Regions from separate parts of the Kitasatospora sp. NPDC127111 genome, predicted to be linked through region 3. Evidence: predicted binding sites of a transcription regulator. Region 3 holds the regulator's gene; each other region holds the start of a gene.

Region 1 (10,421 bases), on a different contig from region 3:
TGGCGCTCGGATTCCCACCGGGCGCGGAGCGAGTCGGCCGCGGCGCGGGCGTCGGCCAGTTCGCGGCGGAGTTCGGCCAGGCGGTTACGGCCGGCGGGGTCGTCCTCCTTGGCGAGGGCGGCTTCCTCGATCTCCAGGCGGCGGACGCGGCGGGTGAGTTCGTCGAGTTCGGCGGGCATGGAGTCGATCTCGGTGCGCAGCATGGCGCAGGCCTCGTCGACGAGGTCGATGGCCTTGTCGGGCAGGAAGCGGTCGGAGATGTAGCGGTGGGAGAGGGTGACGGCGGCCACCAGGGCGCTGTCCTGGATCTTGACGCCGTGGAAGACCTCCAGGCGTTCGCGCAGGCCCCGGAGGATGGAGACGGCGTCCTCCTCGCTGGGCTCGTCGATCATCACGGGCTGGAAGCGGCGCTCCAGGGCGGCGTCCTTCTCGACGTGCTTGCGGTACTCGTCGAGGGTGGTCGCGCCGATCATGTGCAGTTCGCCGCGGGCGAGCATGGGTTTGAGCATGTTGCCGGCGTCCATCGCGCCTTCGGCGGCGCCGGCGCCGACGACGGTGTGCATCTCGTCGACGAACAGCAGGATGCGGCCGGCGGCGGCGGTGACCTCGTGGAGGACGGCCTTGAGGCGCTCCTCGAACTCGCCGCGGTACTTGGCGCCGGCGACCAGGGAGCCCAGGTCGAGGGCGAAGACGGTCTTGTCCCGCAGGCCCTCGGGCACGTCGCCGTGGGCGATGCGCTGGGCCAGGCCCTCGGCGATGGCGGTCTTGCCCACGCCCGGGTCGCCGATCAGCACCGGGTTGTTCTTGGTCTTGCGGGAGAGGATCTGCACGACGCGGCGGATCTCCGCGTCCCGGCCGATGACCGGGTCGAGCTTTCCGGCGCGGGCCTCGGCGACGAGGTCGCGCCCGTACTTCTCGAGCGCCTCGTAGGTGACCTCGGGCATGGCGGAGGTGACGCGCTGGTTGCCGCGCACCCCGGTCAGGGCGCCCAGGAACCGCTCCCGGTTCAGGCCGTGGTCGTGCAGGACGCGGCCGGCGGCGCTGTCGGTGCCCTCCTCCAGCAGCGCCAGCAGGAGGTGCTCCACGGACACGTACTCGTCCTTGAGCCGCTCGGCCTCCTGCTCGGCGGCGTCCAACAGCCGTGCCAGCCGCTGGGTGAGGAAGACCTGCCCCGGCGCGGCGCCCGGGCCGGAGACGCTCGGGCGGCGCCCGAGCGCGGCCTCCACCGCGGCACGCACCTGGTCGGCGTCGGCACCGGCCGAGGTGAGCAGCCGGGGGATCAGCCCGTCGCTCTGGTCGAGCAGGGCCAGCAGCAGGTGCTCGCCGTCGACCTCGACGTGGCCGAAGCGCAGGGCCTTGGTCTGGGCGTCCTGCAGGGCTTCCTGGGATTTCTGCGTCAGTCGGTCGGTGTCCACGGCGGCTTCACCTTCTGCCGGTGGCGGCGCGCCCGGCGAGCGCGGCCTCGAGTTGGTCGATGCGGTCCAGCAGGTCGAGGACGACTCCGAGCGCGGCGTAGTTCAGGCCCAGGCCGGAGCGCAGGCGCTGGATGCGGGCCAGCCGCATCAGGTGCGTGGTGTCGAAGCACGGCTGCCCGGCCGGGCCGGTGGCGGGTTCCAGCAGCCCGAGCGCGACGTAGCGGCGCACCAGGTCGGGGTGCAGCCCGGTGGCGGCGGCGAACTCGCCCAGGGGGACGCCGATCCGGCGGGCGGCGGTGACGCGCACCAGTGGGTAGCGGTACGGGTTCTGCGGCACGTCCGGTCACCCTCATCTCTTGCTCTCGCCGTGGACTCGGGGGTCGAAGCGCGACTGTTCGGCCAGGCGCCGGAACAGGTCGCGTTCGTCGGGTGTCGGCTCGGGGGGCACCATGATCTTCACCTCGGCGTACAGGTCGCCGGCCGGCCCGCGCGGGTTGGGCAGGCCACGCCCGCGCAGCCGCAGCCTGCGCCCGCTGGAGGAGCCCGGCGGCAGCTCCACCCGGGCCGGGCCGCCGGGGGTCTCCACCGGTACGGAGGCCCCCAGGGCGGCCTCCCACGGGGAGACCGGCAGGTCGACGGTGACGTCCCTGCCCTGGACGCGGTAGCGGGGGTGCGGGGCCAGGCGCACCACCAGGTACAGGTCGCCGGCCGGCCCGCCGCCACTGCCCGTCCCGCCCTGCCCGGCCAGGCGGATGCGCTGCCCGTCGGTGACGCCCGCCGGGATGTTGACCTCGTAACTGCGCGGCCCGCCCGAGGTGTTCAGCGTGATGCGGCGCTGCCCGCCGGAGTAGGCGTCCTCCACGCCGAGGGTGATCTCCGCCTCCCGGTCCGCCCCGGGCATCCGCCCGAAGCCGTCCCCGCCCCGGCCCGCGCCGCCGAACAGGCCGCCGAGCAGGTCTTCGAAGTCCGCCCCACCGAAGCCGCCGGCACCGAACCCGCCCTGCCCGAACCCCGACCCGCCGGTGTTCACGTACACCCGGCGGCCGCCGGCCCCGCCGAACGGCCCGCCACCGCCGAACGGCCCGGCCGCCTCGGAGGCCGCACCCTCGCGGGCCTGGGCCTGCTGCCACGCCGGCCCGAACCGGTCGTAGCGGGCCCGAGTGTCCGGATCGGACAGCACCTGGTACGCCTCGCTGATCTCCTTGAACCGTTCCTCGGCCCCCGGTTCCTTGTTCAGATCCGGGTGCCAGCGGCGGGCCAGGCGGCGGTACGCGCGCTGGATCTCCTCGGCGCCGGCGTCCCGGGAGACCCCGAGCACCTCGTAGTAGTCACGGTTCGACGCGGCCATCCGGCTGCTCACTCCTCGGATTTCGCCGCGACCGCGACGACCGCCGGTCGCAGCAGTCCCTGGTCGCTGTCGTAGCCGGCGCGCAGGACCTCGAGGATGCTGCCGGGGGGCGCGCCCGGCTCGGGCCGGACCTGGGCCGCCTCGTGCCGAGCGGGGTCGAAGGGCTCGCCGGTGGCGGCGATCCGCCGGTAGCCGAGCTGCTCGAGCACCGCGTACGCCTGCCGGCACACGGCCTCCACCCCGGCGACGATCGTCTGCGGGTCCGCCGCGGCGTGCCGGAGCGCGAGTTCGAGGTGGTCCACCACCGGCAGCCACGCGGCGGTCACCCGGTCCCGTTCGGCCCGGCGTTCCTGCCCTGTCTGGCGCTCGTAGCGCTTGCGGAGGTTCTCCGCCTCGGCCACGGCACGCTGCCAGCGGTCCCGCAACTCCTCGACGTCCGGTCCCGGCGGCACCGGCCCACCCGCCGGGTGTTCTTCCCGCACCGGCCCACCCGAGGGATGCTCTTCCCGCACCGGCCCATCCGCCGGGTGTTCTTCCCGCACCGGCTCACCGGTGGGCCCAGCCTCGACCGGACCGGTTCCGGACCGCTGCCCGCTCCCACCGGACGGTCCGGTCCCGGCAGGATCCTCGGCCCGCCGATCGGGCCCGCGTGCCTCGTCGCTCATCGGGACATCACCCCTCGGTCAACGGCTCGCTCCACCGGTCGCCCCACCATGCGGATCAGCCGGGCCTGAACTCGGCGTCGATCACGTCGTCATCGCCGCCCTGGGGCCGGCCGGCGCCCGGTCCGCCCTGCGGCGGGCCGTCACCCGCGCCGCCCGCGCCGCCCGCGGAGGACGCGGAGGCCGCGAGGCCGTGCAGCAGCTGCTGCAGGTCCCCGGTCAGCGAGCGCACGCGCTCGAGAGGAGCCTCCTCCTTGACGGCCTGCCGCGCGTCCGCGATCAGCGCCTCGGCCCGGCCCCGGTCGTGCACGGCGACCGCCTCCCCCAGCTCGCCCAGGCGCCGCTCCACCTGGTAGGCGGCACTGTCGAGCTCGTTGCGCGCCTCCACCAGCTCCCGGATGCGGGCATCCTCGGCCCGGTTGCGTTCGGCCTCCTGAACCATCCGCTGGACCTCGGACTCCTCCAGCGTGCCGCTGCCGGAGACGGTGATGCTCTGCTGGGCGCCGGTGTCCTTGTCCCTCGCGGACACGTTCAGGATGCCGTTCGCGTCGATGTCGAACGTCACCTCGACCTGCGGCACGCCCCGGGGGGCGGGCGGGATGTTCTCCAGCCGCACCCGGCCCAGCACCCGGTTGTCCGCGGCCCGCTCCCGCTCGCCCTGCAGGACGACCACGTCGACGGCCGGCTGACCGTCCTCGGCGGTGGTGAACGTCTCAGAGCGGCGGGTGGGAATGGTGGTGTTGCGCTCGATCAGTTTGGTCATCAGGCCGCCGAGCGTCTCCACGCCGAGGGACAGCGGGGTGACGTCCAGCAGCAGCACGTCCTTGACCTCGCCCTGCAACACCGCCGCCTGCACGGCCGCGCCCAGGGCCACGACCTCGTCCGGGTTGACCGACATGTTCGGGTCCTTGCCGCCGGTCAGCCGGCGCACCAGGGCCTGAACAGCCGGGATGCGGGTGGACCCGCCGACCAGGATGACCTCGTCCACGTCGTCGGCGGTCACCTTGCCATCGGCCATCGCCTGCCGCACCGGGCCGAGGCACCGCTCCACCAGGTCGGCGGTGAGCTGCTCGAAGGTGGCCCGCGTGACCGTCGTCGTCAGGTGCTTGGGACCGGAGGCGTCCGCAGTGACGAACGGCAGGTTGATCTGCGTCTGAGCGGTGGCCGACAGCTCCACCTTCGCCTTCTCCGCCGCCTCGTACAGCCGCTGCAACGCCTGCGGGTCACGCCGCAGATCGATCCCGTTCAGCCGCTGGAAGTCCTCCGCCAGATGGTCCACCAAGCGCCGGTCGAAGTCGTCACCGCCCAGGTGCGTGTCGCCGGCGGTCGACCGCACCTCCACCACCCCGTCGCCCACGTCCAGGATGCTGACGTCGAACGTGCCGCCGCCCAGATCGAACACCAGCACCGTCTCGTGACCCTTCCGGTCAAGCCCGTACGCGAGCGCCGCCGCCGTCGGCTCGTTCACGATCCGCAGCACCTCCAGCCCCGCGATCCGGCCCGCGTCCTTCGTCGCCTGCCGCTGCGCGTCGTTGAAGTACGCGGGGACCGTGATCACCGCCTGCGTGACCTTCTCCCCGAGCTGCTTGGACGCGTCCTCCGCGAGCTTGCGCAGCACCGCCGCCGAGATCTCCTCCGGCGCGTAGGACTTGCCCCGGACCGAGAACCGCACCGCGTCGTCCGGACCGGCCACGACCTCGTAGGAAACCTGCTCCGCCTCCGTGCGCACCTCGCCGAACCGGCGGCCGACGAACCGCTTCGCCGAATACACCGTCCCCTTCGGGTTCAGCACCGACTGGCGGCGCGCCAGCTGGCCCACCAGCCGCTCCCCGGTGTCGGAGAACGCCACCACCGACGGCGTCGTCCGCCCGCCCTCCGCATTGGTGACCACCCGCGGCTGCCCGCCCTCGTACACGGCGATCACCGAGTTCGTCGTTCCCAGGTCGATGCCCACAGCCTTCGCCATCGCCGTGCCTCCGCGCTTCCGCAACCCCCCCGGGCAGCTGCGCACACACGTGCGCGAGATCCCTCCGGCGCCGTTGTGGCGTGCGCCTATCCCCGGGGGCCGGACTCAAACCGGCAGACCGCCGAAGAGCGACCGGAAAAACTTGAGTCTCCTCTTGTCAAGAAGACTGCTGCGACGTATATCAAAAGTACGGCGTAACCCGCCGACACCAGCAGCGATCCATGGACAAGGAGGCGAGAACGATGCTGCTGAGGACCGATCCGTTCCGAGCGCTGGACCGTGTCACCCAGGAGCTCTTCGACGGTGGTCGGCTTCCGTCCGGCGTGCCGATGGACGCCTGGCGCGAGGACGGCGCGGTGTGGGTCACCTTCGACCTGCCGGGTGTCGATCCCGACTCGGTCGATCTCCAGGTCGACCACGACGCGCTGACGGTCACGGCCGAGCGCAAGCACGGCTACGCGGAAGACGCGCAGGTGCTCATCTCCGAGCGCCCGGTCGGCACCTTCACGCGGCAGCTGTCCCTCGGGGAGGCGCTCGACGCGGACAACATCGAGGCCAGCTACGACGCGGGTGTGCTGAAGCTGCGGATCCCGGTGGCCGACAAGGCCAAGCCGCGCAAGATCGAGATCAACGGGGGCCGCAAGGAACTGCAGTCCTGACACCCTCGAACACGCCGACTCGAACACGCCGAACGGGCCGGGCGCACATCGACCTGCGTGGCCCGAGCCGGCCCGTTCGGCGGCCACCACCTCCCGGCCCTACCGGGCCGACCGCCGCCCGGCCTCGATCGAGACCTGTCCGGCGGGCAGCCGGGCCGGGGGTCACAGTTTGTACATGGCGTGGTACGGCTGGACGACGCGTTCCTGGTGTGATCCGAAGTCGACGAGTACGGCGGCGTCGCCGGCCTCTTCGACACCGACGACCCGGCCGAGGCCGTACCGGTCGTGGGTGACGCGGTCACCTGGGGCGAAGTGCTTGCGCGGCGGTTCGGGCCGCGTCTGGAAGGGGCTGGTGGGCAGGGGGCGGCGGACTGCTGCACGTTTCGTCATTTCCGGCCAGTATGCGCCGGAAAACGCGGCCGCGGAACCCTTGGGAGCGTTGAAATCAGCGGCGTCGAAATGTGCCTGGCCGACGGCACGCACCGTACGCCCCATGAGGTGCCGCGCCGCTCGTGTCCGGGCCCGCCGGGGGAGATTTCCGGCAGGCTGTGCCGCCCCGCCGGGCGGGGCCAGCGGTGGACGGCGGGCGGCGGGCTCCTGAAGTGGGTTGGGGTGCAGGAGAGTTGGGAGCCCGGACAGCGGGACGTGGCGACCTCGGAGGAGGCCCCTTCGAAAACCCGGGGTGAAATGTGCGCCCGTTGTGGGCCCGGGCCTGCTACAGTCGTTATCAGTTGCAGTAGTGGTTCCCATGAACTTTGTGTGCGCCTGCTGATGTTTCGCAGGCGCATTTTTGTTTCCCGGCTCTTTCCCCGGGTGGGTGCTCATCGCGGCGACTCGAAACCCGCGCCGTGCGGGTTTCGGACAGCCCATGAAGGAGATTTTGATGGCTAATGGCACCGTGAAGTGGTTCAACTCGGAGAAGGGCTTCGGCTTCATCGAGCAGGAGGGTGGCGGCCCCGACGTCTTCGCCCACTACTCGAACATCAACGCCAACGGCTTCCGTGAGCTGCTCGAGGGCCAGAAGGTCGAGTTCGACGTCACGCAGGGCCAGAAGGGCCCGCAGGCCGAGAACATCCGCCCGCTGTAGTTCTTCCGCTCCGGCACTCGCCCGGTAGTGAGGGGCCCGCACCGCGACATGTTGCCCGGTGCGGGCCTCGGCGTTTACGGGCGCCGTCGAAGCGCCCCGGCCGGGCCGGCGGGACACGCAGCGCCGTGTTCGGGCCGACATCCGGCCGCTCGCGGTGAGGGTTCGCGGTCCAAGGCCCTCCGCGGCCGTTCTCCACGGCCGCCCCCACGCCCGCCCCCCCGGCAGGCGCCGCCCACGGGCGAGGCGTCCCACGGGTCCGCCGTCCCACGTTCCGCCCGCCGCATTTCCGGCCCGTTCCCTTGCGGTCTCCTCCGGCCCCGCGCCGCAGGGCCTTCCTCGTGACGCGCCGCCCGAAGGAAGGTCCTCCCGCATGAACCGCTCCAGTCGCTCCTCGTACCGGAGGGCCGAACCCCGCTCCGGGGACGGTTCCTCCCCGCCCGCGTCGGGCCCGGCCGACGGCCGGCGGTCCCGCGGCCGGGGTCAGGGCCGGGGCCCGTCGCGGGGCTCCTCCTCGGACGAGTTCGCGATGCCGGTGAGCACGACCCCGGCGCTGCCGGCCGTCGGGTCCTTCGACGAGCTGGACCTGCCGAAGGCACTGCTGTCGCTGCTGGCCCGCAAGGGCATCACCGCCGCGTTTCCGATCCAGGCCGCGACCCTGCCCAACTCGCTGGCCGGCCGCGACGTGCTGGGCCGGGGCCGGACCGGCTCCGGCAAGACCCTCGCGTTCGGCCTCGCCCTGCTGGCCCGCACCGCCGGCCGGCGCGCCGAGCCGGGGCATCCGCTGGCCCTGGTGCTGGTCCCCACCCGCGAGCTCGCACAGCAGGTCACCGAAGCCCTCACCCCCTACGCCCATGCGGTGCGCCTGCGGACGGCCACCGTGGTGGGCGGGACGCCGATCGGCCGCCAGGCATGGATGCTGAACCGCGGGGCCGAGGTCGTCGTGGCCACCCCGGGCCGGCTCAAGGATCTGATCCAGCGCGGGGACTGCCGGCTGGACCGGGTCGGCATCACCGTCCTGGACGAGGCCGACCAGATGGCCGACATGGGCTTCCTGCCGCAGGTCACCGAGATCCTCGACCAGGTCGCCGAAGGCGGACAGACGATGCTGTTCTCCGCCACCCTGGACCGCAACGTCGACCGCCTGGTGCGGCGCTTCCTGAAGGACCCGGTCACGCACTCGGTGGACCCGTCGGCGGCGGCGGTCAGCACCATGGAGCACCACGTGCTGCAGGTGCACAACGTCGACAAGAACGCCACGATCGCCCACATCGCCGCCCGCGACGGCCGGGTGATCATGTTCATCGACACCAAGGACGGAGCGGACCGGCTGGTCGGCGACCTCCTCGCGAAAGGCGTCAAGGCCGCGGCCCTGCACGGGGGCAAGTCCCAGCCGGAGCGCACCCGCACCCTGGAGCAGTTCCGCACCGGCGGGGTGACCGCGCTGATCGCCACCAACGTCGCCGCCCGCGGCATCCACGTCGACGGCCTCGACCTCGTCGTCAACGTCGATCCGCCGACCGACCACAAGGACTACCTGCACCGCGGCGGACGCACCGCCCGCGCCGGCGCGTCCGGAACCGTCGTCACGCTGGTGCTGCCCAGCCAGCGCCGCGCGGCGGCCCGCTTGATGGCCTCGGCCGGAATCGTCCCCGTCACCACCAAGGTCCTCGCAGGCGGCGACGAACTCACCCGCATCACCGGTGCCCGCGTACCCACCGGCGTGCCCGTCGTGGTCGCCGAACCCGCCTTCGAGCGCCCGCGCCGCAACGCCCCCGGCGTCCGCGGCCGGCGTGGCCGTCCCGCCCCCGCGGGCGGCGACACCCGGACGGCCTCCGGCCGTGTCGAGCGCGGATCCTCCGCCCGCCGCCAGGCACCCGGGCGCACCGCCCCCGCCGCCCCCGCCGCGTAGCACCCGGCGGGCCCCGGCACGGGGTCGACGTTCCCTGCCGGAACGCCACGCGTCGGCGCCCCTCGCGGCGCGTGGCCCGACGGAGCCGCTCGACGGAACGGGATCTTGAGGCCACGAGCAGCCTGTGGCAGGCTCATGCCGCATGATCGATGAGTTCGCGAAGGCCACCCTGCACGGGAGACTGCGGCGGGACCGCGAGGCGCTGCTCTGGAAGCTCGACGGCTTGTCCGAATACGACGCCCGCCGACCTTTGACAGCGACCGGGACCAACCTCCTCGGCCTGGTCAAACACGTGGCCACCGTGGAGGCCAGGTACTTCGGCGAGGTCTTCGGCCGCCCTTCCCCGGAGCCGCTGCCCCGGTGGCAGGACTACGACGGCAGCGATCTGTGGGCGACCGAGGACGAGAGCCGCGATCAGATCATCGGGTTCTACCAGCGCACGTGGGAACACTCGGACGCGACGATCAACGAGCTTCCCCTCGACGCCCCCGGCCACGTGCCGTGGTGGCCGGAGCCCTGTCCCAACACGAACCTGTTCGCCGTCATGGTCCATGTCCTCGGCGAGTCCAACCGGCATGCCGGGCACGCCGACATCCTGCGCGAGGGCCTCGACGGCCGAACCGGGGTGCGCCCCGAACACGAGAAGCAGATCGATGAGGAAGCCCGCGCAGCCTACTGCGCGAAGATCGAGCAGGCCGCCAGATCGGCCGCACCGATCAGGGGTGAGAGGTTGTCCCACGTGACGTGATGGTCGTGCTGAGCGCCCGCCGGACGCCGCGGGCGCCCACGGCACGACGCAGGTCCGCGCTGTGCCCGGCAGGGTCGGGCGTGGTTGCTCCCGAGCAGAGTGTCGCTCCCGACGAGACCTATGAGCAGCGCAACACCGTCGGGCGAGGCGTCAACCGCCGGAAGCGGTGGCGAGGCAGCCCGATGGACGTCGCCTGCGCGTGGGCGCGCGAGCACGCGGCTCCTCGTGTTGGGCATCGCGACGACGCTGGAGATCTCACCCGGCGTGCGGCTGATGGACGATCCGCAATTCCCCGAGGAGCACCGGCTGTTCTCCCAGGGGCATGTCGCGGAGTTCGATCTGCTGCGGACGGCTGCGACGGAGCTCGACTGGCTGATGGTGGTCCCCCCGCTGGACCTGAACGCGCGCGCCGAGGCCACCGGCGGCTACCGGAGCGCGGTCGGTGCGGTGGTGGGGCGGGGGCGGATAGCGCATGCGGACCTGGCGGTGGCGCTGCTGGACGAGATCGAGACACCTCGGCATCGCGGGGTGCAGTGGACGGTTTCGCACTGACGCCGTGACGAGGGGACGTCGGTCGGGGGGCAGGCTGCTGCCGGCGGGCTCAGCCACCGACCGACGGTCGTCGCG
Region 2 (10,421 bases), on a different contig from region 3:
AGAAGGTGACGACCGAGCTGGCCGCGCCGAGCTCGTGCCGGGGCACGGTGTTCTGCACCGCGAGGACGAGGTTCTGCATGGTCAGGCCGAGGCCGACGCCCGTGACCGCCATGTAGCCGGCGAGCAGCCCGTACGGGGTGTCCACCCGGGCGGTACCGAGCAGGCCGAAGCCGACCGCCAGCAGCAGGGTGCCGGAGACCAGGTACGCCTTCCACCTGCCGTACTTGGTGATCAGCTTGCCGGCCACGGTGGAGGAGAGCGCCAGGCCGAGGATCATCGGCAGGGTCATCAGGCCGGCGACGGTCGGGGACTTCTCCTTGGCCAGCTGGAAGTACTGGCTGAGGAAGGTGGTCGCGCCGTACATCCCGATCCCGACCAGGACGCTGGCGAGCGCGGCCAGGGTGACGGTGCGGTGGCGGAAGAGGTCCGGCGGGATGATCGGCTCGACGGCGCGCTTCTCGACCAGCACGGCGAGGGCGCCCAGCAGCAGGCCTCCGCCGACCATGACCGCGGTCTGCCAGGAGAGCCAGGCGTAGTCCTTGCCGGCCAGGGTGATCCAGATCATCAGCAGGCTGACGGCGCCGGTGATGACCAGCGCGCCCAGGTGGTCGATCTTCACCCGGCGCTTGACCACCGGCAGATCGAGGGTGCGCTGCAGCACCAGGATCGCGGCCAGCGCGAACGGGATGCCGACGTAGAAGCACCAGCGCCAGCCCAGCCAGGAGGTGTCGACGATGACGCCGCCGATCAGCGGTCCGCCGATGGTGGCCAGCGCGAAGACGGCGCCGAAGTACCCGCTGTACCGGCCGCGCTCGCGCGGCGGGACCATCGCCGCCAGGCAGATCTGGGCGAGCGCGGTGACCCCGCCGGCGCCGATGCCCTGCAGGGCGCGGCAGGCGATCAGCTGGCCGGTGTTCTGCGACAGGCCGGCCAGCGCCGAGGAGGCGATGTAGATGACCAGGGCGATCTGCAGCAGCAGCTTCTTGCTGGCGAGGTCGGAGAGCTTGCCCCAGATCGGGGTGGAGGCGGTGAGGGTGAGCAGGGTGGCGGTGATCACCCAGGTGTAGGCGGACTGGCCGCCGTGCAGGTCGGTGAGGATGCGCGGCAGGGCGTTGGAGACCACGGTCGACGAGAGGACGGCGACGAAGAGGCCGAGCAGCAGGCCGGACAGCGCCTCCATCACCTGCCGATGCGTCATGGGTCGGTCGTCGACGGTGGCGGCTCCGGTCGCGGCTGGGGTGGTGACGGTCATCTGGGTCCTTCGACGAGGGCGGCCGGGCGGCGGGACGGGACGGGACGGGAAATCGTTGCCTTGAGCAACCATAGGAGCGATGGTTGCTTAGGGCAACTTTCTTCAAGGCCAAGTAAAGGCCCGGGGACCGCCGGAGATCCCCGGGCCTGCGCCGCCGGCCGCTCAGCTCGCCGCCGACTCGCCGATCACGTCGTTGAAGCGGCGCAGCAGCTCGGCGAACCGGACGACGTCCTCCTCGGCCCAGCTGCCCAGCAGCTCGCGCACCCGTTCCATCCGCGCGTCCCGCGCGCCCAGGTAGCGCCGCCGGCCGTCCTCGGTCAGCGAGACCAGCGCGGAGCGGCGGTCCAGCGGATCCACCTCCCGGGCCACCAGGCCCAGCTCCTCCAGCGCCCGGATCTGCCGGCTCACCGTGGCCTTCCCCACCCCGAAGTGCGTGCCGACATCGGTCACCCGGACCCTCCCGGCCTGCTCGATGTAGCCGAGCATGCCGTAGGCCGCACCCTCCAGCCGCGGGTGGACCCGCCGGGAGAGCTCCGCCACCCGGGCGCGCCCCCGCCGGAACATCAGCGCGACCTCCCGCTCCACCGCCAGCAGGGGTCCCTCGTCATTCGCCGCACTCACCGCGCCAGTATCCCGCAGCCCGCCCGGCCCGACCGCGGCCCGGGATGCCCGACCGCGAAACTATTTCATGGTATGAAGTATTTGCTTTCCCCGACGGACTCCGGACAAGGAGATGTGCATGGCCGCCCCCGGGCAGGTACCGAGCAAGGGCCTCGTCGCCGAACTGAAGGGAGCGGTCACCCCGCGCACGGCGCTCATGGTGATCGCCGTGCTGCTGCTCCAGTTCGGCTTCATCACCTCCTACGTCGGCGCGCTCCACCACCCGACGCCGCACGAGCTGTCGATCGCGGTGGTCGCCCCGCCGCAGGTCTCCCCCAAGCTGGTCGGCGCCCTGGAGTCGGTGCCGGACGACGCCGTGAAGGCCGTCACCGCGCCGGACGCGGAGACCGCGGCCCGGCAGATCAAGGACCAGAAGATCTACGCCGCGCTGGTCTTCAACCCGGCCGGCACCGAGGACACCCTGCTGGTCGGCGGTGCCCGCGGCCCGTCCGCGGCCCGGGCCGCCGACACCATCGTCACCGCGCTGGAGAAGACCCAGGGCCGGACGGTGAAGACCCAGGACGTGGTGCCGCTGGCCAAGGGCGACCCGAACGGCCTCACCTCCTTCTACCTGGTGATCGGCTGGTGCGTCGGCGGCTACCTGGTCGCCTCGATCCTCGGCATCAGCGCCGGCGCCAAGCCCGCCAACGCCCACCGGGCGGTGCTCCGGCTCGGCACGCTGGCGCTGTACTCGATCGCGGCCGGCATCGGCGGCGCGGTGATCGTCGGCCCGGTGCTGGACGCGCTGCCCGGCTCGTTCTGGGGCCTGGCCGGCGTGGGCGCGCTGGTGGTCTTCGCGGTCGGCGCGTTCACCATGGCGCTGCAGTGCCTGTTCGACATCATCGGCATCGGCATCGCGGTGCTGGTCTTCGTGGTGCTCGGCAACCCGAGCGCGGGCGGGGTCTTCCCGCCGCCGATGATGCCGCCGTTCTGGCGGGCGATCGGCGCCTGGATCCCGAACGGCGCCGGCACGGACGCGACCCGCTCGATCGCCTACTTCGGTGGCACCAACCTCACCATGCCGCTGATGGTGCTGCTGGCCTGGGCGCTGGTCGGCGTCGGGATCACCTTCGCCGCCGTCATCGGCCGGCCGAGCCACCGCAAGCGGGAGCTGGTCGAAGCGTAGGCCGCCGAAGACCCCGCTGCCCCGGGGCCCGACCGCACCGGGGCAGCGGGGACACCGGCCCCCGGTCGTCCGGGCGGCTCAGGGCGTGGCCGCCAGCCGGCCCGGGTCGGCGACGATCGCCCGGACCACGCCGACCGCGGCCCCGAGCAGCGGGCCGCGGCGGCCCAGCCGGGAGACCGTCAGCCGCTCCTCCGACCAGGGGCGGACGGTCACCCGGGCGGCCAGTTCGGCCCGCATGGCCGGCAGCAGCCAGGGCGCCAGCTGGGCGTAGCCGCCACCCAGCACCACCTCGGCCGGGTCGAGCAGGTTGACCGCCCCGGCCGAGGCGATGCCCAGCGCCGAGCCGGCCCCGGCCAGCGCCGCGCGGACCTCCTCGTCGCCGGCCTCGGCCCGCTCGGCCAGCAGCGCCACCCAGTCGCCGCGGATCCCCTCCAGGCCGGCCGCCCGCAGCACCGCGGTCTCCCCCGCGTACTGCTCCAGGCAGCCGTTCGCCCCGCAGGCGCAGCGGGGGCCGTCCGGGCGGACCGGCACGTGGCCCAGCTCGCCCGCGTAGCCGCGGGCGCCGCGCAGCAGCCGGCCGCCGACCACGATCGCGCCGCCGACCCCGGCCTCGGCGGAGACGTGCAGGAAGTGGTCCGGCCCGCCGCCCAGCCAGAGTTCGGCGAGCCCGCCCAGGTTGGCCTCGTTGTCGGCTTCGAGCGGCAGCTCGGCCAGCTCCTCGGCGCCCGTGACGCGCAGCGCCAGGCGCAGCTCGGCGGCGACCGGCACGTCCTGCCAGCCCAGGTTGGCGGCCCGCTGGAGCACTCCGCCGCCGTCGCCGACCAGCCCGGGCACGGCCAGCGTCAGTCCGGCCGGGCGCAGGCCCGCCTCCGTGGTCGCCCGGCGCAGCAGCTCGGCCAGGTCGGCCATCACCGCGGCGGGGTGCCGGTCCCGGTTGCGGATCTCCTGCCGGCGCCAGGCGCGGACCTCGCCGCGCAGGTCGACCACGCAGGCGCCCAGGTGTTCCACCCCGATCTCGGCGCCGAGCCCGCCCGGCCCCTCCGGGTTGAGGCCCAGCGCGGTGCCGGGCCGGCCGACCTTGCCGCTGGGCGCGGCCGGGCCCTCCTCGACCAGCAGTCCGGCGGCGATCAGCTCCTCCGCGAGGGAGGAGACGGCGGCCCGGGTCAGCCCGGTGTCGGCGGCCACCTCAGCCCGGGAGCGCGGGGCGCGCGCGATCACCCCGAGCACCAGTGCCAGGTTGGCCCGGCGCATGCCCTGCTGGCTGGCCGGCCCGGCCCGGAGGCCGTCCGTCTCGCGCATCGCCCTCACCCCGTCCGGCTGCCGTTCACCCGCCTCAGGGGCGTCGTCGTTTGCAGCGTAACCGCGTTCGGCCGACGGCTCCCGGCGGGCCGGGAGCGGGAAGTCGGCCGGTCCGACCTCCCGTTCCGGGCCCTGCCGCGGGCCTGGCGGCGGGCCCGGCTCAGGAGATCCGCTGGGGCTGTTCCACCCGGGCGGCGGCCGGTTCGGCGGGACGGGTGAAGACCCAGCGCCGCATCGCCCAGTAGCGGAACAGCATCGCCACGAAGGTGCCCAGGACCATCCCGCTGAGGAAGTCGGCCACCTCCTGGGTGAAGGCCGTCACCCGGGGCTCACGCAGCTCCAGCAGATAGCGCGAGGCGATCAGCGGGAGGTCGTTGACGCCGATCGCCACCACGCTGACCAGTAGGAAGAGCAGCAGCGCGCGTCGGTCGCCGACCGCTCGGAAGGACCACTGCCGGTTGAGCACGTACGAGACCGCGGTGGCCACCACGGTCGCGATGGTGAGCGCCACCACCGGCTTGTGCTGCAGCACCGTGAACTTCAGCGAGAGGTTGAGCACCGTGGTCAGGGCGAAGCAGGCGCCGCCGACCAGCAGGAACTTCACCAGCCTGCGGTGCCTGACCAGGAACGGGCGCAGCCCGGCCGGCACTCTGGCCAGGGCGCGCTGCGTGGGGGACGGCACCTTCGCAGTCTGACCACGCCACCCGCCGTCCGCTACTCCGCGGTGGTCCGCGGCACGCCGGCGGCCGGTCGTTCGGGGCGGGGATCGTCCGGGCGGCCGGTCGTGCCGGGTGGACGGGGCCAGGCCGCCCTACTGACACTTTGTCGCACAAGCCGGGAAGGGGCGCGCGGAGCCGGGAGCGGCTCCGCACACCCCTTCGGGTGACCCGCGGTCAGGCGGCGACCAGCACCTCGGCCGGCTCCAGCGCCAGCTTCAGCACCTCCCGGACGTCCGAGACCGGGTGGACGGTGAGCCGCTCCAGCACCTCGGCGGGGACGTCGTCCAGGTCGGCCTCGTTCCGCTTGGGGATGATCACCGTGGTGACCCCGGCCCGGTCGGCGGCGAGCAGCTTCTGCTTCACCCCGCCGATCGGCAGCACCCGCCCGGTCAGCGACACCTCACCGGTCATCGCCACGTCGGTCCGCACCTTGCGGCCGGAGAGCAGCGAGGCCAGCGCCGTCGTCATGGTGATGCCGGCGCTCGGCCCGTCCTTGGGGACGGCCCCGGCGGGGACGTGCAGGTGCACGCCGCGGTCCCGCAGCGAGGTGACCGGCAGCTCCAGCTCGGCGCCGCGCGAGCGGAGGAAGGAGAGCGCGATGTGGGCGGACTCCTTCATCACGTCGCCCAGCTGCCCGGTGAGGGTGAGCCCGGTGCCGCCCGTCTCCGCGTCGGCGAGCGAGGCCTCGATGTAGAGGACGTCGCCGCCGGCGCCGGTCACCGCCAGGCCGGTCGCCACCCCGGGGACGGCGGTGCGCCGCTCGGCCGGCTCCTGGGCCGCCTCGGGGACGTGGTGCGGCCGGCCGATCAGGGCCCGGAGGTCTCCGGCGCCGATCGCGGCGGGCAGCTCGCGCTCGCCGAGTTCGGCCTGCGCGGCGACCTTGCGCAGCACCCGGGCGATCGAGCGTTCGAGGTTCCGGACGCCGGCCTCGCGGGTGTACTCGCCGGCCAGCCTGCGCAGCGCCTCCTCGTCGACCACGGCCTCGCCGTCCTTCAGGCCCGCCTTCTCCAGCTGGCGCGGGAGCAGGTGGTCGCGGGCGATGACGACCTTCTCGTCCTCGGTGTAGCCGTCGAGCCGGACCAGCTCCATCCGGTCGAGCAGCGGCTCGGGGATGGCCTCCAGCACGTTGGCGGTGGCGAGGAAGACCACGTCGGAGAGGTCCAGCTCGACCTCCAGGTAGTGGTCGCGGAAGGTGTGGTTCTGCGCCGGGTCGAGCACCTCCAGCAGCGCGGCCGCCGGGTCGCCCCGGTAGTCGGAGCCGACCTTGTCGATCTCGTCCAGCAGGACGACCGGGTTCATCGACCCGGCCTCCTTGATCGCCCGCACCAGCCGGCCGGGCAGCGCGCCGACGTAGGTGCGCCGGTGGCCGCGGATCTCCGCCTCGTCCCGCACGCCGCCGAGCGCCACCCGGACGAACGTGCGGCCCATGGCGCGGGCCACCGACTCGCCGAGCGAGGTCTTGCCGACGCCGGGCGGGCCGACCAGCGCCAGCACCGCGCCGCCCCGGCGGCCGCCGACCAGACCGAGCCCCTGGTCGGCCCGGCGCTTGCGCACCGCGAGGTACTCGACGATGCGGTCCTTCACGTCGGCCAGGCCGGCGTGGTCGGCGTCCAGCACCGCGCGGGCGCCGGCGATGTCGTACGCGTCCTCGGTCCGCTCGTTCCAGGGCAGCTCCAGGACGGTGTCCAGCCAGGTGCGGATCCAGGAGCCCTCGGGCGACTGGTCGGAGGCGCGCTCCAGCTTGTCGACCTCCTTGAGCGCGGCCTCGCGGACCTTGTCCGGGAGGTCGGCCGCCTCGACCCGGGCGCGGTAGTCGCCCTCCTCGTCGGCCGGGTCGCCGTTCAGCTCGGCCAGCTCCTTGCGGACGGCCTCCAGCTGGCGGCGGAGCAGGAACTCCTTCTGCTGCTTGGCCACGCCCTCCTCGACGTCCTTGCGGATGGTGTCGTTGACCTCCTCCTCGGCGAGGTGGTCGCGCAGCAGGCCGAGGGCGTACTCCAGCCGGGCCACCTGGTCGGCCTCCAGCAGCACCTTGAGCTTCTGCTCCGCGGTGGCGAAGGGCGCGTAGCCGATGTTGTCCGCGAGCTCGCCGACGCCCTCGATCTGGGCCACCCGGTCGACGATCTGCCAGGCGCCGCGCTTGCGCAGCCACTGGGTGGAGAGCGTCTTGTACTCCTTGACCAGCTCGGCGGCGCGCCCGGCCACCGGGGTGCCGACGGAGGACTCGCGGAACGGCGTCGTCTCCACCCAGAGCGCGGCGCCGGGCCCGGTGGTGCCGGTGCCGATCCGGACCCGGCGCACGGCGCGGACGAGCGCCGCGGGATCCCCGTCGGCCAGCCGGCCGACCTGCTCGACGGTGGCGAGGGTGCCCACCGCCGCGTACGAGCCGTCCACCCGCGGGACCAGCAGGACCTGGGGCTTGCCGGTGCCGGCGGCCGCGGCACGCGCGGCCTCGACCGCGGCACGCACCTCGGTGTCCTTCAGGTCCAGCGGGACGACCATGCCCGGGAGCACGACCTCGTCGTCGAGGGGCAGCACGGGCAGGGTGAGCGGTGTGGACGTCGATGCCATGATCTCTCCCCAGTCAGCGAACTTGAGCTGACCTGACTAAGGTTTCGCGGGCCCCGGATGTTCCCCCGGATCCGTTCGCCGTGAGCGAACGGGGAAGCCCGCGGGAGGGCCTGTCAAAAACGCCCCGGGAGGGTCACATCCGGTCGAGCACGGCCGCGCCGCCGGAGGCGGGGGCCGGCGCCGGGGACGGTGGCGGCGAGGCCGGCTCGCGACGCCGCGACCGGCGGTCCGGCCCGCCCCGCAGCCAGCGCCAGAGCACCACCCCGGCCAGCAGGGCCACCGGGTGGCCGATGCCGGTGACCAGGTCCTGGTCGCTGGTGTACTGCTCGGCCAGCAGCGCCCCCGCCGCGCCGAGCGCCAGCAGCCGCCCGCGCCGGGAGAGCAGACCTGCCAGCGCGCCGAGGCTGGCCAGCACGCCGTAGCTGACGCCGATGTCCAGGTAGTCCATCGCCTCGGACTCCAGTCGCCCGGTCTCCACGCAGAGGATGACCACCGACTGGGAGAGGACCGTGGCACTGATGTGCCCGATCGCGAAGACCGCCGCCGCCCGGCCCGGCCCGATCCGGCGCTCCAGCGGGGCGACGGTGAAGGCGAAGGCCCACAGGTACGGCATCCAGATCGTGCCGGCCACCCAGAAGCCGCTGAGCAGCAGCGCCCGCAGCGGGTGGTGCAACAGGTTGTGCCCGTCCGAGCTGGACGCCGCCTGCAGGCGCAGCACCAGTTCCGGGTCGGCCAGCTTGGAGAACGTGGTGGTGGCGCCGACCACCGCGAGGTAGCCGAGCGCGAAGGGGTTGCGCCGGGGCGTCGGCACCCGGGCCAGCAGCCAGTCGACCAGCCCGGCCCGCAGCCCGTACCGCAGCAGCCCGTACGGCGGCCCGGCACCGGGCGCCGGACGCGGACCGGGTCCGGCACCGGGTCGCGACCCGTCCCGCCCGGCACCCATCCGCAGCCCCGCCATGCCGCCTCCGCTCCAGACCCGCAGCAACCGGCTCCGTCCGGTGCCCAAGGTACCGGCGCGCGCCGGAATTCCCACCCCCGTGATTCTTGTCGTGACCACGGTACGTCCGGCTCCTGGGAGTCAGCTGGGAAAACCCCGTGAAGATCGGTGAAGGCCACGGACACCGGAAGTCCCGACTTTGGTCCGTACCTACCCTCCGCTTACGCACGAGTAGCCCCTCTGACCGGCGGCTCGGCACCAACTAGGGTGCATACGTACCGTTACGGAGTGAAAAATCGCCGGGTAAGGTATCGGCCCGTGCCCACTCGTGAGTGGGTCGGAGGGCGGCTGGACAGCCGGCCCACGGGCCGGAAATGTCCGGTCCACCTGCCGGGAAGCACCCGCGGTCCGTACGCTGCGAAGTGTGCGTGAACGGTGGGCAGTCCACACCTGCCCTCCGACTCGTGCACGCGCTACGGGACGGCGGACCCGGCACAGTCCACGACGGAACAAGACTACGAGCGGAGCCCCTGCCATCCCCACAGGTGGCCGGCCCGCAGCCCTGGGGGCGGTGGCGTGACCGTGACAGAAATTCAGCAGGACAACCAGAACAGCAGCAGCGCGGTGAGCAGCCAGCGCAGAGTGCTGGTGGTGGAGGACGAGCCCACGATCGCCGAGTCGATCGCCGCCCGCCTGGGCGCGGAGGGGTTCAAGGTCGCCGTGGCCCACGACGGCCCGGGCGCCGTCGACGGCTTCCACACCTGGCAGCCCGACCTGGTCGTGCTCGACATCATGCTGCCCGGCTTCGACGGCCTCGAAGTGTGCCGCCGGATCCAGGCACAGCGCCCGGTGCCGGTGCTGATGCTGACCGCGCGCGACGACGAGACGGACCTGCTGGTCGGCCTCGGCGTCGGCGCCGACGACTACATGACCAAGCCCTTCTCCATGCGCGAGCTGGCGGCCCGGGTCAACGTGCTGCTGCGCCGCGTCGAGCGCGCCCAGCAGGCCGCCCGCACGCCCGCGCTCGGCTCGCTGCGCTTCGGCGAACTGGAGATCGACCACGTGCAGCGCCGGGTCCGGCTGGCCTCGGGCGACGTCCACCTGACGCCCACCGAGTTCGACCTGCTGGCCTGCCTGGCCGCCCAGCCGCGCGCGGTCCTCACCCGCGAGCAGCTGCTGGCCGAGGTCTGGGACTGGACGGACGCGTCCGGCACCCGGACCGTCGACAGCCACGTCAAGGCACTGCGGCGGAAGATCGGCGCCAGCTGGATCCGCACCGTGCACGGCGTCGGCTACGCGCTGGAGGCCCCGCTCTCCTAGCGGCGCCTCGGGCGACGGGCCTCCGGGGGGCCCGTGTCCCGAACCGCCGTGCCCACCTCGCGCGGACCACCACGCGAGGGACCACAGCACGCGGGGGATCTCAGGGGACCAATGACCTTTCCACAGCAACGCAACGGGGACGCCGACGGCACCCGGCGGCCCACGCTGGCCGCCCGCGCCGCCCGTCGGGTCTGGGCCGACATCCGGCCGCTCGACCCGGTCCGCTCGATCAAGGGCAAACTCGCCCTCCTGGTGATCGTCTCGGTCTTCCTGGCCACCGGCATGGTCGTGGTGGCGATCCGGTCCGAGACGCAGATCCGGATCATCATGGTGTTCTCCATGATCGCCTCGCTGCTCTTCATGCAGTTCCTCGCGCACGGGCTGACCGCCCCGCTGCGCGACATGACCGCCGCCGCCCGCGCGATGGCCTCCGGCGACTACAGCCGCCGGGTCGAGGTGAACTCGCGCGACGAGATCGGCGAGCTGGCGGCCACCTTCAACCAGATGGCGGCCGACCTGGAGGCCGCCGACCGGCACCGC
Region 3 (10,421 bases):
AGATGTACAGCGCCGCACGGGCGGCGAGCGCGGTGCCGATCACGAACGTGACCAGCGAGATGACGATCGCTGCTAGTTGCATCGGCTCTCCGTCTCCTGCGGCTTCCTGGGTTGGCGGTCTCTCCGAAGTGAGTGTACTCGTCGGTAACTTCCCGGGCCGACGGCCCGGACATTACCGTTTGTCAACTCTTCTCCTGAAGACGTCCAAGGTATGGCGGCAGTCACGTAAGTCCACCCTCGGCACTCGGAGCGACCCCCGCCACCGCTCCACCCGCCGCGACGGCGACCGGCCGGCCCCGCGCCCCGCTCAGCAAAGTTGAGCGACCCCGACTCATAGCTGTTGACGGTCCCCGGGGAGTCGTGCATCCTTGAGCCCGTAAAGCTCAACTCTTCCGTGGAGGTATCTACGATGGCACGCGCGGTCGGCATCGACCTCGGTACGACGAACTCGGTCGTCAGCGTCCTTGAGGGTGGCGAGCCCACCGTCATCACGAACGCCGAGGGTGCGCGGACCACGCCGTCCGTCGTCGCCTTCGCGAAGAACGGCGAGGTCCTCGTCGGTGAGGTGGCCAAGCGCCAGGCCGTCACCAACGTCGACCGGACGATCCGCTCGGTCAAGCGCCACATGGGCACCGGGTGGAAGATCAACCTGGACGGCAAGGACTTCAACCCGCAGCAGATCAGCGCCTTCATCCTGCAGAAGCTGAAGCGCGACGCGGAGTCCTACCTGGGCGAGACCGTCACCGACGCCGTCATCACCGTCCCGGCGTACTTCTCCGACTCCGAGCGCCAGGCCACCAAGGAGGCCGGTGAGATCGCGGGCCTCAACGTCCTGCGCATCGTCAACGAGCCGACCGCGGCCGCCCTGGCCTACGGCCTGGACAAGGACGACCAAACCATCCTGGTCTTCGACCTCGGCGGCGGCACCTTCGACGTCTCCCTGCTGGAGATCGGCGACGGGGTCGTCGAGGTGAAGGCCACCAACGGTGACAACCACCTCGGTGGTGACGACTGGGACCAGAAGGTCGTCGACCACCTGGTGAAGACCTTCCAGGCCGGCCACGGCGTCGACCTGTCGAAGGACAAGATGGCCCTCCAGCGCCTCCGCGAGGCGGCCGAGAAGGCCAAGATCGAGCTGTCCTCCTCCTCCGAGACCTCGATCAACCTGCCCTACATCACGGCCTCCGCCGAGGGCCCGCTGCACCTGGACGAGAAGCTCACCCGCGCCCAGTTCCAGCAGCTCACCGCCGACCTGCTGGAGCGCTGCAAGGTCCCGTTCCACAACGTCATCAAGGACGCCGGCATCTCGCTCTCCGAGATCGACCACGTCGTCCTCGTCGGTGGCTCGACCCGCATGCCGGCCGTCGCCGACCTGGTCCGCGAGCTGACCGGCGGCAAGGAGGCCAACAAGGGCGTCAACCCGGACGAGGTCGTCGCCATCGGCGCCTCGCTCCAGGCCGGCGTCCTCAAGGGCGAGGTCAAGGACGTCCTGCTGCTCGACGTCACCCCGCTGTCCCTCGGCATCGAGACCAAGGGCGGCATCATGACCAAGCTGATCGAGCGCAACACGACCATCCCGACCAAGCGCTCGGAGATCTTCACCACGGCCGAGGACAACCAGCCGTCCGTGCAGATCCAGGTCTACCAGGGCGAGCGCGAGATCGCGGCGTACAACAAGAAGCTCGGCATGTTCGAGCTGACCGGCCTGCCGCCGGCCCCCCGCGGCCTGCCCCAGATCGAGGTCACCTTCGACATCGACGCCAACGGCATCATGCACGTCGGCGCGAAGGACCTCGGCACCGGCAAGGAGCAGAAGATGACCGTCACCGGCGGCTCCGCGCTGCCGAAGGACGACATCGAGCGCATGATGCGCGAGGCCGAGCAGTACGCGGAGGAGGACCACAAGCGCCGCGAGTCGGTCGAGACCCGCAACCAGGCCGAGCAGCTCGTCTACTCGACCGAGAAGTTCATCGCCGACAACACCGACAAGCTGCCGGCCGACGTCAAGACCGAGGTCGAGACCGCCATCGGCGAGCTCAAGGAGGCCCTGAAGGGCGAGGACATCGCGGCCATCCGCGAGGCCTCGGAGAAGGTCTCCACCACCGCCCAGAAGCTCGGCCAGGCCCTGTACGCCAACGCCGACGCCGCGGGTGCCGCCCCGGCCGGTGACGCCGCCGGCGCCAAGGACGACGACGTCGTCGACGCCGAGATCGTGGACGACGAGAAGCCCAAGGGCGGTGCGGCATGACGGAGAAGCCGCAGGGTGCTGAGCCCGGCGACGACTCCGCCGCCGAGGAGGCCGTGATCAAGGCTGCCGAGGAGGCCGCCGCGGCCGGTTCGGCCGGCGGGGACGAGCTCGCCACGGCCAAGCGCGAGCTGGCCGAGCGGACGGGCGACCTCCAGCGCCTCCAGGCCGAGTACCAGAACTACCGCAAGCGGGTCGAGCGCGACCGGCTCACGGTCCGCGAGATCGCCGTCTCCAACATCCTGGAGTCGCTGATCCCGGTGCTGGACGACATCGGCCGGGCCCGCGAGCACGGCGAGGTGACGGGCGGCTTCAAGTCCGTCGCCGAGTCGCTGGAGACGGTCGTGGCCAAGCTGGGCCTGCAGCAGTTCGGCAAGGAGGGCGAGCCCTTCGACCCGACCATGCACGAGGCGCTGATGCACAGCTACTCCTCGGACGTCACCGAGGACACCTGCGTCCAGATCCTCCAGCCCGGCTACCGGATCGGCGAGCGGATCATCCGCCCGGCGATGGTGGCGGTCGCGGAGCCCCAGCCGGGCACCCAGACCACCGCCGCGCCGGACGCCGATTCCGCGAAGTCCGCCGACGCGGACGAGGCTGACGGTGGCGCGGACAGCTGACCGCCGGTGACAGCTGACAACCCGTGCGCTGCGGAGTCGTACGTCGTCCAGTACGACGGCCGGCTCCGCAGCGCCGTATCCGTTGACTCCACATCGTGGGGACCCGTATCTGTTGACTCCGGGAGGTGGCGGCAGCGCATGAGCGAGCGAATCGTCGGTGGGTGCGCGGTGCGTGACGCGGCCGCCGAGCGCGGCGAGGTGGATGCATGAGCGGCAAGGACTACGTGGAGAAGGACTACTACAAGGTCCTCGGCGTGCCCAAGGACGCCTCCGCCACCGAGATCAAGAAGACCTACCGCAAGCTGGCGCGCGAGTTCCACCCGGACGCCAACAAGGGTGACGCCAAGGCCGAGGACCGCTTCAAGGACATCTCCGAGGCCTACGACGTCCTCTCGGACGAGAAGCGCCGCAAGGAGTACGACGAGGCGCGCACCCTCTTCGCCAACGGCGGCTTCCGCTCCGGCGGCCCGGGCGGCGGCAGCTACAGCTTCGACTTCGGCGACCTCTTCAGCGGCAGCCAGGGCGGTGCCGGCGGCGGGATCGGCGACGTCTTCGGCGGACTGTTCAACCGCGGCGGACGACAGGCCCAGCCGCGCCGCGGCGCCGACGTCGAGACCGAGGTGACGCTCTCCTTCGAGGAGGCCGTCGACGGCGCGACCGTCCCGCTCCGGATGACCAGTCAGGCCCCCTGCCGCACCTGCAGCGGCACCGGCGCCAAGGCCGGCACCACCCCCCGGGTCTGTCCCACCTGCGTCGGCGCCGGCACCGTCAGCCGCGGCCAGGGCGCCTTCGCGCTCTCCGAGCCCTGCCGGGACTGCCGCGGCCGCGGCATGATCGTCGACGACCCGTGCCCCGACTGCCACGGCAGCGGCCGGGCCAGCTCCGCCCGCACCATGCAGGTCCGGATCCCGGCCGGCGTCCAGGACGCCCAGCGCATCCGGCTCAAGGGCAAGGGCGCCCAGGGCGAGCGCGGCGGTCAGGCCGGCGACCTCTACGTCACCGTGCACGTCGACCCGCACCCCGTCTTCGGGCGCAAGGCCGACAACCTCACCGTGACCGTGCCGGTCACCTTCCCCGAGGCCGCCCTCGGCGGCACCATCGAGGTGCCGACGCTCAACGGCCCCTCGGTGAAGCTCAAGCTGCCCCCCGGCAGTGCCAACGGCCTCACCCTGCGGGCCCGCGGCAAGGGCGCCACCCGCAAGGACGGCACCCGCGGCGACCTCCTGGTCACCGTGGAGGTCGTGGTGCCCCAGCACGTCACCGGCGACGCGCTGACGGCCCTGGAGCAGTACCGCGAGGCCACCGCCTCCGACGACCCGCGAGCCGCCCTCTTCAAGGCGGCGAAGGGAGCGTGACGACCAGATGACCCCCGACAGTCCCATCGGCCCCGGGATCGGCGAAGGCCTCCCCGGCGGTGCCCCGCGCACCCGCCGCACCGCCCCGCCCCCGCAGTACGTCCTCACCGAGGACACCCCGGTCTACGTGATCTCGGTCGCCGCCGAGCTCTCCGGCCTGCACCCGCAGACGCTCCGCCAGTACGACCGGCTCGGCCTGGTCTGCCCCGACCGCACCGCCGGCCGCGGCCGCCGCTACTCGGCCCGGGACATCCAGCAGCTGCGCGAGGTCCAGCGCCTCTCCCAGGACGAGGGCATCAACCTGGCCGGCATCAAGCGGATCATCGAGCTGGAGAACCAGGTCACCGCCCTCCAGTCCCGCATCGCCGAACTGGTCGACTCCCTCGAAGGCGCGGCCACCGCCCTCCAGCAGCGCGAGGCCACCATCCACGCCTCCTACCGCCGCGACCTGGTCCCCTACCAGCCCCCGACGCAGTCCAGCGCCCTGGTCGTCTGGCGCCCGAAGCGCTGACCGGGCCGCTCCGCCCACAGCCGCCGGTTCTCCCCTGCTCGGGGGGTGCCGGCGGCTCGGTGTTGGTGAGAGAGTGCTCCTCCGAGCAGCCATGGTGTTAATCTCCGTGCCCGCCGGGCCGGGCACTGGATCGAGGTCCCTGTTTTAAAATCCCTGGGACCGCACACCTCAGTCGCGTTGACCACTTGTCCGGTCGACGACAAGGAGCCGGAAGTGAGTGATCGAGAACAACTGGCGAACAACCACGGCCGGTCACACCTACTGTCTCCGGATGCCCGCGGCCTCTACCTGAAGGCCTTGAGCGAGGACGGTCGGCTCAGCAGAAGCACCTGCACTCCCGACGAGAGTGCGGCACTCGACGAGTTGCTGGAAATCGGGCTCCTGATATCGGATGCCGACGAACCCGGCTCGCTCTTCGCCGCGGACCCCGCGAAACTCGCGGCGAGCCTGAGTTACACGTGGCAACGGCAGGCGCTCGACCTGCTGTCCCGCGCGGTGGCCGTCCCGGGGGATCTGAACGAACTCGCCGAGGCGTTCCACAACCCCGCCCAGAGCGGAGGCCCGATCGAATACGTCCAGGGCCGGGCGCTGATAAACCAGCGCGTCCAGCAGGCCATGGCCGGCGAGATCACCGAGGGCCTCGCCATGCAACCGGGCGGCCCACGGCCGTCCGACTTGCTGACCTCGTTCATGAACCGCGACCTGGACATGATCCGGCAGGGCGCGTCGATGCGGACGATCTACAACGCCAGCACCAGGCATCACCAGCCCACCAGGGATTACGTCGCCACGCTGGCCAAGGAGGGCTGGCAGTTCAGAACCCTGGACGAACCGTACGCCCGGCTGCTCATCGTCAACCGACGACTTGCGGTGATCCCCGTGGCCGGCGACCACCTGGCCGCTTTCATCCACGATCCCGCGGTCATCAGTTTCCTCGCCCAAGAGGTTTTCGAACGGAACTGGAGCCGGGCGCTCGATTTCGACGGCGACCGGACCATTCCCCAGCAAGTCGTCTCCCAGCTGCGCCAGACGATTATCGACCTGCTTCTCGCGGGAACCAATCACCGGGTAATCGCCCGTCGGCTCGGGATCAGCGAGCGCACACTCGCCCGGCACATCGCGGAGATGCGCGAGGAGTACAACGTGGATTCGCTCTTCCAGCTCGGCTACGTGCTCGGGCAGGCGCCGAGGGCCGGCCACGAGGCGCATTAGGGGCAACGCGCGGCCATCCGACCCGGCACCTCGTTCACGGCGCCGTGGGCCGAACCGGACGCGACGTCAATCCCCGGCACGACCCTGCGCCCGGCCGATCGGGCTCAGAAGGCCGCGCGGGCCCGATCCACTACCAGTGGAAGTCCTCCTCCATGAGCTGCACCTGAGCCCGGACCTCCGGCGCGTGGCCATTCACGGTTTCGGCCTGCGCGTTACCCGTCGCAAGAGTGCCCACGGCCAGGAGAGAGACGCCGACAACGGCGGACAGCACGGCCTTACGGACAAGTCGGTACATACGAGACACGGACTCACGCCTCCTTCTCTTTGGCTTAGCGAGCCGAACTAATAGCACTGGCGTCCACATGATGCCGCACACCTCGTACCGTGTCATCTCCTACAGGAGGCGATGCGCGTCATCTCCCTGCCAGGCATCCAGATGACAGGGCGAAACGGTGGACGGGGCCGTGGCCACTGATAGACGATCAGTTCGCTCCCGATGGTCCAGCACAAGCGGGAAACTTGCCGCTGTACCGTCAAATACCCCTCTGTGCAGTGCAGATTCTCTGAAGCAGCAAACAACCGCAGCGCCTGCCGGCACCGCATCTCCCCCCCGGTCGGCCTTCCCCCCGGAGTCGACAATGACCGAGCCCTACCTGCGTCACCACGACAGCCAGGCCCCTGAGGGCCGGCGTGCACGGGTCTTCCTGGCCGCGCCGCTGATGCGGCTGACCGGTCCGGCGGACAGTGTGGTGACGCTCGCCAGCCGGACGCGGCTGACGACGCTTCGCACGACCCTCCTGCGCAGCGGCGCCGCCGTGTACAGCGCCCACCACAGTGACGCCTGGACCGTCGCCGGGCGCGCCCCCGAGCCGCGCGTGCCGTCGGACTTCCGGGCGCTGCAGTCCGCCGACCTGGTCTTCGCCTACGTCGGTGCGCCGCTCTCGGCCGGGGTGAGCCTGGAGCTCGGCTGGGCGTCGGCGCTGCGGAAGCCGATCGTGCTGCTGGTCGACGAGGCCATCACGCACAACCCGCTGATCGCCACCATCGAGCAGGTCGCCCCCGTCCTGCCGCTGGTCTTCGACGACACCTGGTCGCAGGAGGCCCTCCACCACACCGTGGAGACCGCCCTCGACTGGGCCGGCATGGCGCTCTCCCTGCGCCAGGGCTTCTGGACCGCCCCCGGCGAGCAGTTCACCGTCCCCCGGCAGCAGCCCCCGGCCGTCGGCCCGACCGGCTACTGGCCGAGCAACGCCGCCACCGGCTGACCCCTCCCCCGCCCCTCGGAGCATCGGCCCACCGGCCGGCGGCTCATCGGCCGACGGCTCACGCACCGGACTCCCCCGTCCGGGCTCCGCGCATCTGCCAGCCGAGCTGGAACAGCGTCTCCGCGTCGTACAGCTCGCGCAGCCGCGCGATGTGACCGGCCACGGTGCGCTCGCTCAGCCCGAGCCGGCTCCCGATCGCCCGCTGGGTCAGCCCCTGGGCCAGCAGTCGGCCGACCTGCTCGTGGACGGCCGACACGGCGGCGCCCTCGGCCAGGGCCGCCCAGTTCACGCCCTCGGCCTGCTGCCACTGCTGCTCGAAGACGCCCACCAGGAACGTCACCGTGGCGGGGTCCTCCACGATGGCGGCGCTGCTGTTGTCCGCGGCCGCCGGGATCACGGCCACGGCCCGGTCGAAGATCATCAGGCGGGTGAACGGCGCGGCCAGCACCCGGATCACGCAGCCGAGCCGGGTGGCTTCGGCCGCGTAGGCGACGTTCGCCGGGTCCAGTCGGACCGCCGGTTCGTAGATCATCCGCATGGCGGTGCCCTGCCCGAGGTACCGCCTGGCGGCCTCCAGCGCGGCGGGCAACACCTCGGCGGGACGGCTGCCGCCGGGCTGCGCGGTCAGGCACTCCCAGCGGCAGCGCTCGGCCAGCACGGCGATCTCGTGCCGGATCTGCGCCATGTCCGCCAAGTACCGCACCCCGGAAGGCGCGTCCGCCCGGCGCGACGTGGCGTCGTACGCCCGCGTGAGGTCGTCCATCAGCTCGGGCAGCTGCTCCGCCTCGACCAGCAAGCGCGCACTCGCCAGCCGGATGCCCGCCCCGATCCGCTCGGTGACCGACCGCGGATCGACCGCGCTGTACGAGGCGTCCATCAACTGGTGCACCAGCAGCCCGACGTCGACGAGCCGCCGCAGCGCCGCCTCATCCCCCGGAGCGACCTCGGCGGCCCGGATCCGACCGCCGTCCTTCAGGATCGCGCAGTACAGCTCGCGCGCGGCCGCGTCCGGCAGCGCGGCCGTCAGCAGCTCCGACGCCGGACCGAGGTCAGCCACCCTGCCCTCCCCTCATCTGCCAGCCCAGCTGGAACAGGGTCTGCGCGCCGTAGCGCTCGCGCAGGCGGGAGATGTGGGCGGCGACGGTGCGTTCGCTCAGGCCCAGCCGGCTGGCGACGGCCCGTTGGGTGAGGCCGCGGGCGAGCAGCCGGCCGACCCGTTCGGGGGCGTCGCGGGCGGGGCCGTTGGTGTGGGCGGCGGCCCAGTCGGTGGTCTCGGCGCGGGCCCAGTCGCGTTCGAAGGTGTTGACGAGGAAGGCGATCGCGGCCGGGTCGGAGATGAACGCGGCGGTGCTGTGGTCCTCGTTGGCGGAGAGCACGGCGACGGAGCGGTCGAAGACGAACAGGCGCTGGAACGGCTCGTCCAGGGTCCGGATCAGCGATCCGCGCCGGGTGACCTCGTCGGCGTAGGCGATGGCGGCGGGGTCGGAGACGGCCACCGGCTGGTAGATGGTGCGCAGCGAGCAGCCGCGCTGGAGCAGTTGGACGTCCTGGAGCAGCGCGATCTTCAGCGCCTCGGGCGGGCGGTGGCCGGGCTGGGCGGTGAGGACCTCGGTGCGGCAGTCGGAGACCAGTTGCGAGATGCGGTGGCGGATGTGGACGTGGCCCTCGAGGTAGACGGCGCCGCCGGAGCGTTCCGGCGGGCGGGGCATCGCGTCGTAGGCGCGGGTGAGGGAGTCCAGGGCACCGGGGAGGTTCTCGGCGCAGACCAGCAGCCGGGTGGCCTCGCTGCGCAGTTCGGCGCCGAGCCGGTCGCTGACGGAGCGTGGGCTGACGGCGGTGTAGCAGGCGTCCATGGGGTTGGGCATCAGCAGGCCGACGTCGACCAGCCGGCGCAGCGCGGCCCGGTCGGTCTCGGGTACGTCGGCCGCGGCGATGCGGCCCCCGTCGGCGAGGATGGCCAGGTAGAGCCGACGGGCCTCCTCGTCGGGCCCGCCGGACGGCCTGGTGATGCCCGGTACGGCCGTCGGGTCCGCCGTCACCTCGAACACTCCCTGCCGGATGGGTCTCGGACTACGCCTTGCTCCGCGTGCGCGCCGAGTGGGTGTCGAGTGCGCGGCGGGGGTGTGCGGCCCACCGGTCATGATCCCGGTACGGCGCGCTGCACGCGATCACGGTACTAGCGAGCCGGCGGACCCCCGGGTCCCGGGTGCCGTCGCACGCCGGGGGGCCGGGGGCCGCCGGTGCCACACCAGGGTCGAGGCGCTTCCGGCGAGGCGGAGCAGCAACGCCTCGCTGGATCCGGTCCCGGGGGCCATCACCACACATGGCGTCCCGGCCGGCGCTCTTTCCCCCGACATGCAGGTACGGACGTACCTCTCGCATCCAGTTCTGAAGAGCAAGTCGCCACCATCGGGCTGCGGTTGCCCGGCAACCCTGGCGTGGCTCCACCCTCACAGCGTGACGGCCGGTGAACAAGTGCCGCCCGAGTGCATGTTCTCGCAATTGCAGGAACCTGCAGCGGCCGAACGGCGCGATCGGCCGCCGGGCGGCGCGGCTGCTGATAAAGGTACTGGTCAGAAGGGTGCTTTCGCGGAAACCGGCCGTCCGGTCGTTCGGTCGTGACAGGGCGGTCATTCGGTCGCAATGCGGTGGTCATTCGGTCGCATCACAGCGGCCATCCGGGCACCCGTGCGAGGGCCGCGCCGGAACCCGGACGAACCGCCCATTCGGCACGCCGGCGCCTCGGCACGCGCGCCGCTCGGCGCGCCGGCCGCTCAGCGCGCCAGCAGCCGTCCGCCGGCCAGGCCGGCCACGGTGCCGCACGCGGCGACGGCCCAGGCGGCCACCAGCAGGACGAAGAGCCCCGCCGCCAGGCCGGTGAAGCCCGCGAAGCCGGTGTGCCGGGCGAGCGCGGCCGCGCCGGTGACGCAGGTGCCCACCGGGAAGGTGTACGCCCACCACGTCATCGCGAAGGTCATCCCGGCGCGGCGGGCGCGCAGGTTGGCGGCGGCGGCGATGACGAGCCAGAGCATCGCGACGCCGAGCACCGCGACGCCGTACAGCTCGGCGAAGGCGAGCACGGCGGGGGCGAGCCGCGGGGTGACCTGGCGGGCGGCGTCGGCGAGCTGGTGGACGGCGGTGGTGGACTGGCCGAGCGGGCCGAGCACCAGGAAGAGCGCCGGGGTCAGCGCCGGGGCCGGCGGCTTGCTGTGC

The links. The regulator HspR, encoded in region 3, represses chaperone genes until heat shock. The targets are predictions, from matches to a motif close to TTGAGNNNNNNNNNCTCAA.
Region 1: the regulator HspR is predicted to act here: its motif matches at 5,534-5,552, upstream of dnaK (molecular chaperone DnaK).
Region 2: the regulator HspR is predicted to act here: its motif matches at 7,647-7,665, upstream of lon (endopeptidase La).

What each region holds. Positions count from the first base shown of each region.
Region 1 is NZ_JBHXTG010000019.1:77,606-88,026, reverse strand. Features, by position in the region: gene clpB (ATP-dependent chaperone ClpB) at 1-1,415, opposite strand, end outside; gene ACFVHB_RS15020 (chaperone modulator CbpM) at 1,423-1,752, opposite strand; gene ACFVHB_RS15015 (DnaJ C-terminal domain-containing protein) at 1,765-2,763, opposite strand; gene ACFVHB_RS15010 (nucleotide exchange factor GrpE) at 2,772-3,215, opposite strand; gene dnaK (molecular chaperone DnaK) at 3,484-5,391, opposite strand; gene ACFVHB_RS15000 (Hsp20/alpha crystallin family protein) at 5,634-6,050, shown strand; gene ACFVHB_RS14995 (hypothetical protein) at 6,213-6,440, opposite strand; gene ACFVHB_RS14990 (cold-shock protein) at 6,934-7,137, shown strand; gene ACFVHB_RS14985 (DEAD/DEAH box helicase) at 7,508-9,046, shown strand; gene ACFVHB_RS14980 (DinB family protein) at 9,189-9,794, shown strand; gene ACFVHB_RS14975 (hypothetical protein) at 10,023-10,346, shown strand.
Region 2 is NZ_JBHXTG010000005.1:1,350-11,770, reverse strand. Features, by position in the region: gene ACFVHB_RS05005 (MDR family MFS transporter) at 1-1,252, opposite strand, end outside; gene ACFVHB_RS05000 (MarR family winged helix-turn-helix transcriptional regulator) at 1,415-1,873, opposite strand; gene ACFVHB_RS04995 (ABC transporter permease) at 1,992-3,038, shown strand; gene ACFVHB_RS04990 (ROK family protein) at 3,117-4,337, opposite strand; gene ACFVHB_RS04985 (GtrA family protein) at 4,498-5,019, opposite strand; gene lon (endopeptidase La) at 5,231-7,624, opposite strand; gene ACFVHB_RS04975 (rhomboid-like protein) at 7,758-8,582, opposite strand; gene ACFVHB_RS04970 (response regulator transcription factor) at 9,144-9,881, shown strand; gene ACFVHB_RS04965 (ATP-binding protein) at 9,993-10,421, shown strand, end outside.
Region 3 is NZ_JBHXTG010000046.1:11,513-21,933, reverse strand. Features, by position in the region: gene ACFVHB_RS25215 ((Fe-S)-binding protein) at 1-82, opposite strand, end outside; gene dnaK (molecular chaperone DnaK) at 410-2,248, shown strand; gene grpE (nucleotide exchange factor GrpE) at 2,245-2,865, shown strand; gene dnaJ (molecular chaperone DnaJ) at 3,072-4,220, shown strand; gene ACFVHB_RS25195 (heat shock protein transcriptional repressor HspR) at 4,228-4,731, shown strand; gene ACFVHB_RS25190 (helix-turn-helix domain-containing protein) at 4,945-5,943, shown strand; gene ACFVHB_RS25185 (hypothetical protein) at 6,582-7,208, shown strand; gene ACFVHB_RS25180 (LuxR family transcriptional regulator) at 7,267-8,265, opposite strand; gene ACFVHB_RS25175 (LuxR C-terminal-related transcriptional regulator) at 8,258-9,247, opposite strand; gene ACFVHB_RS25170 (TDT family transporter) at 9,983-10,421, opposite strand, start outside.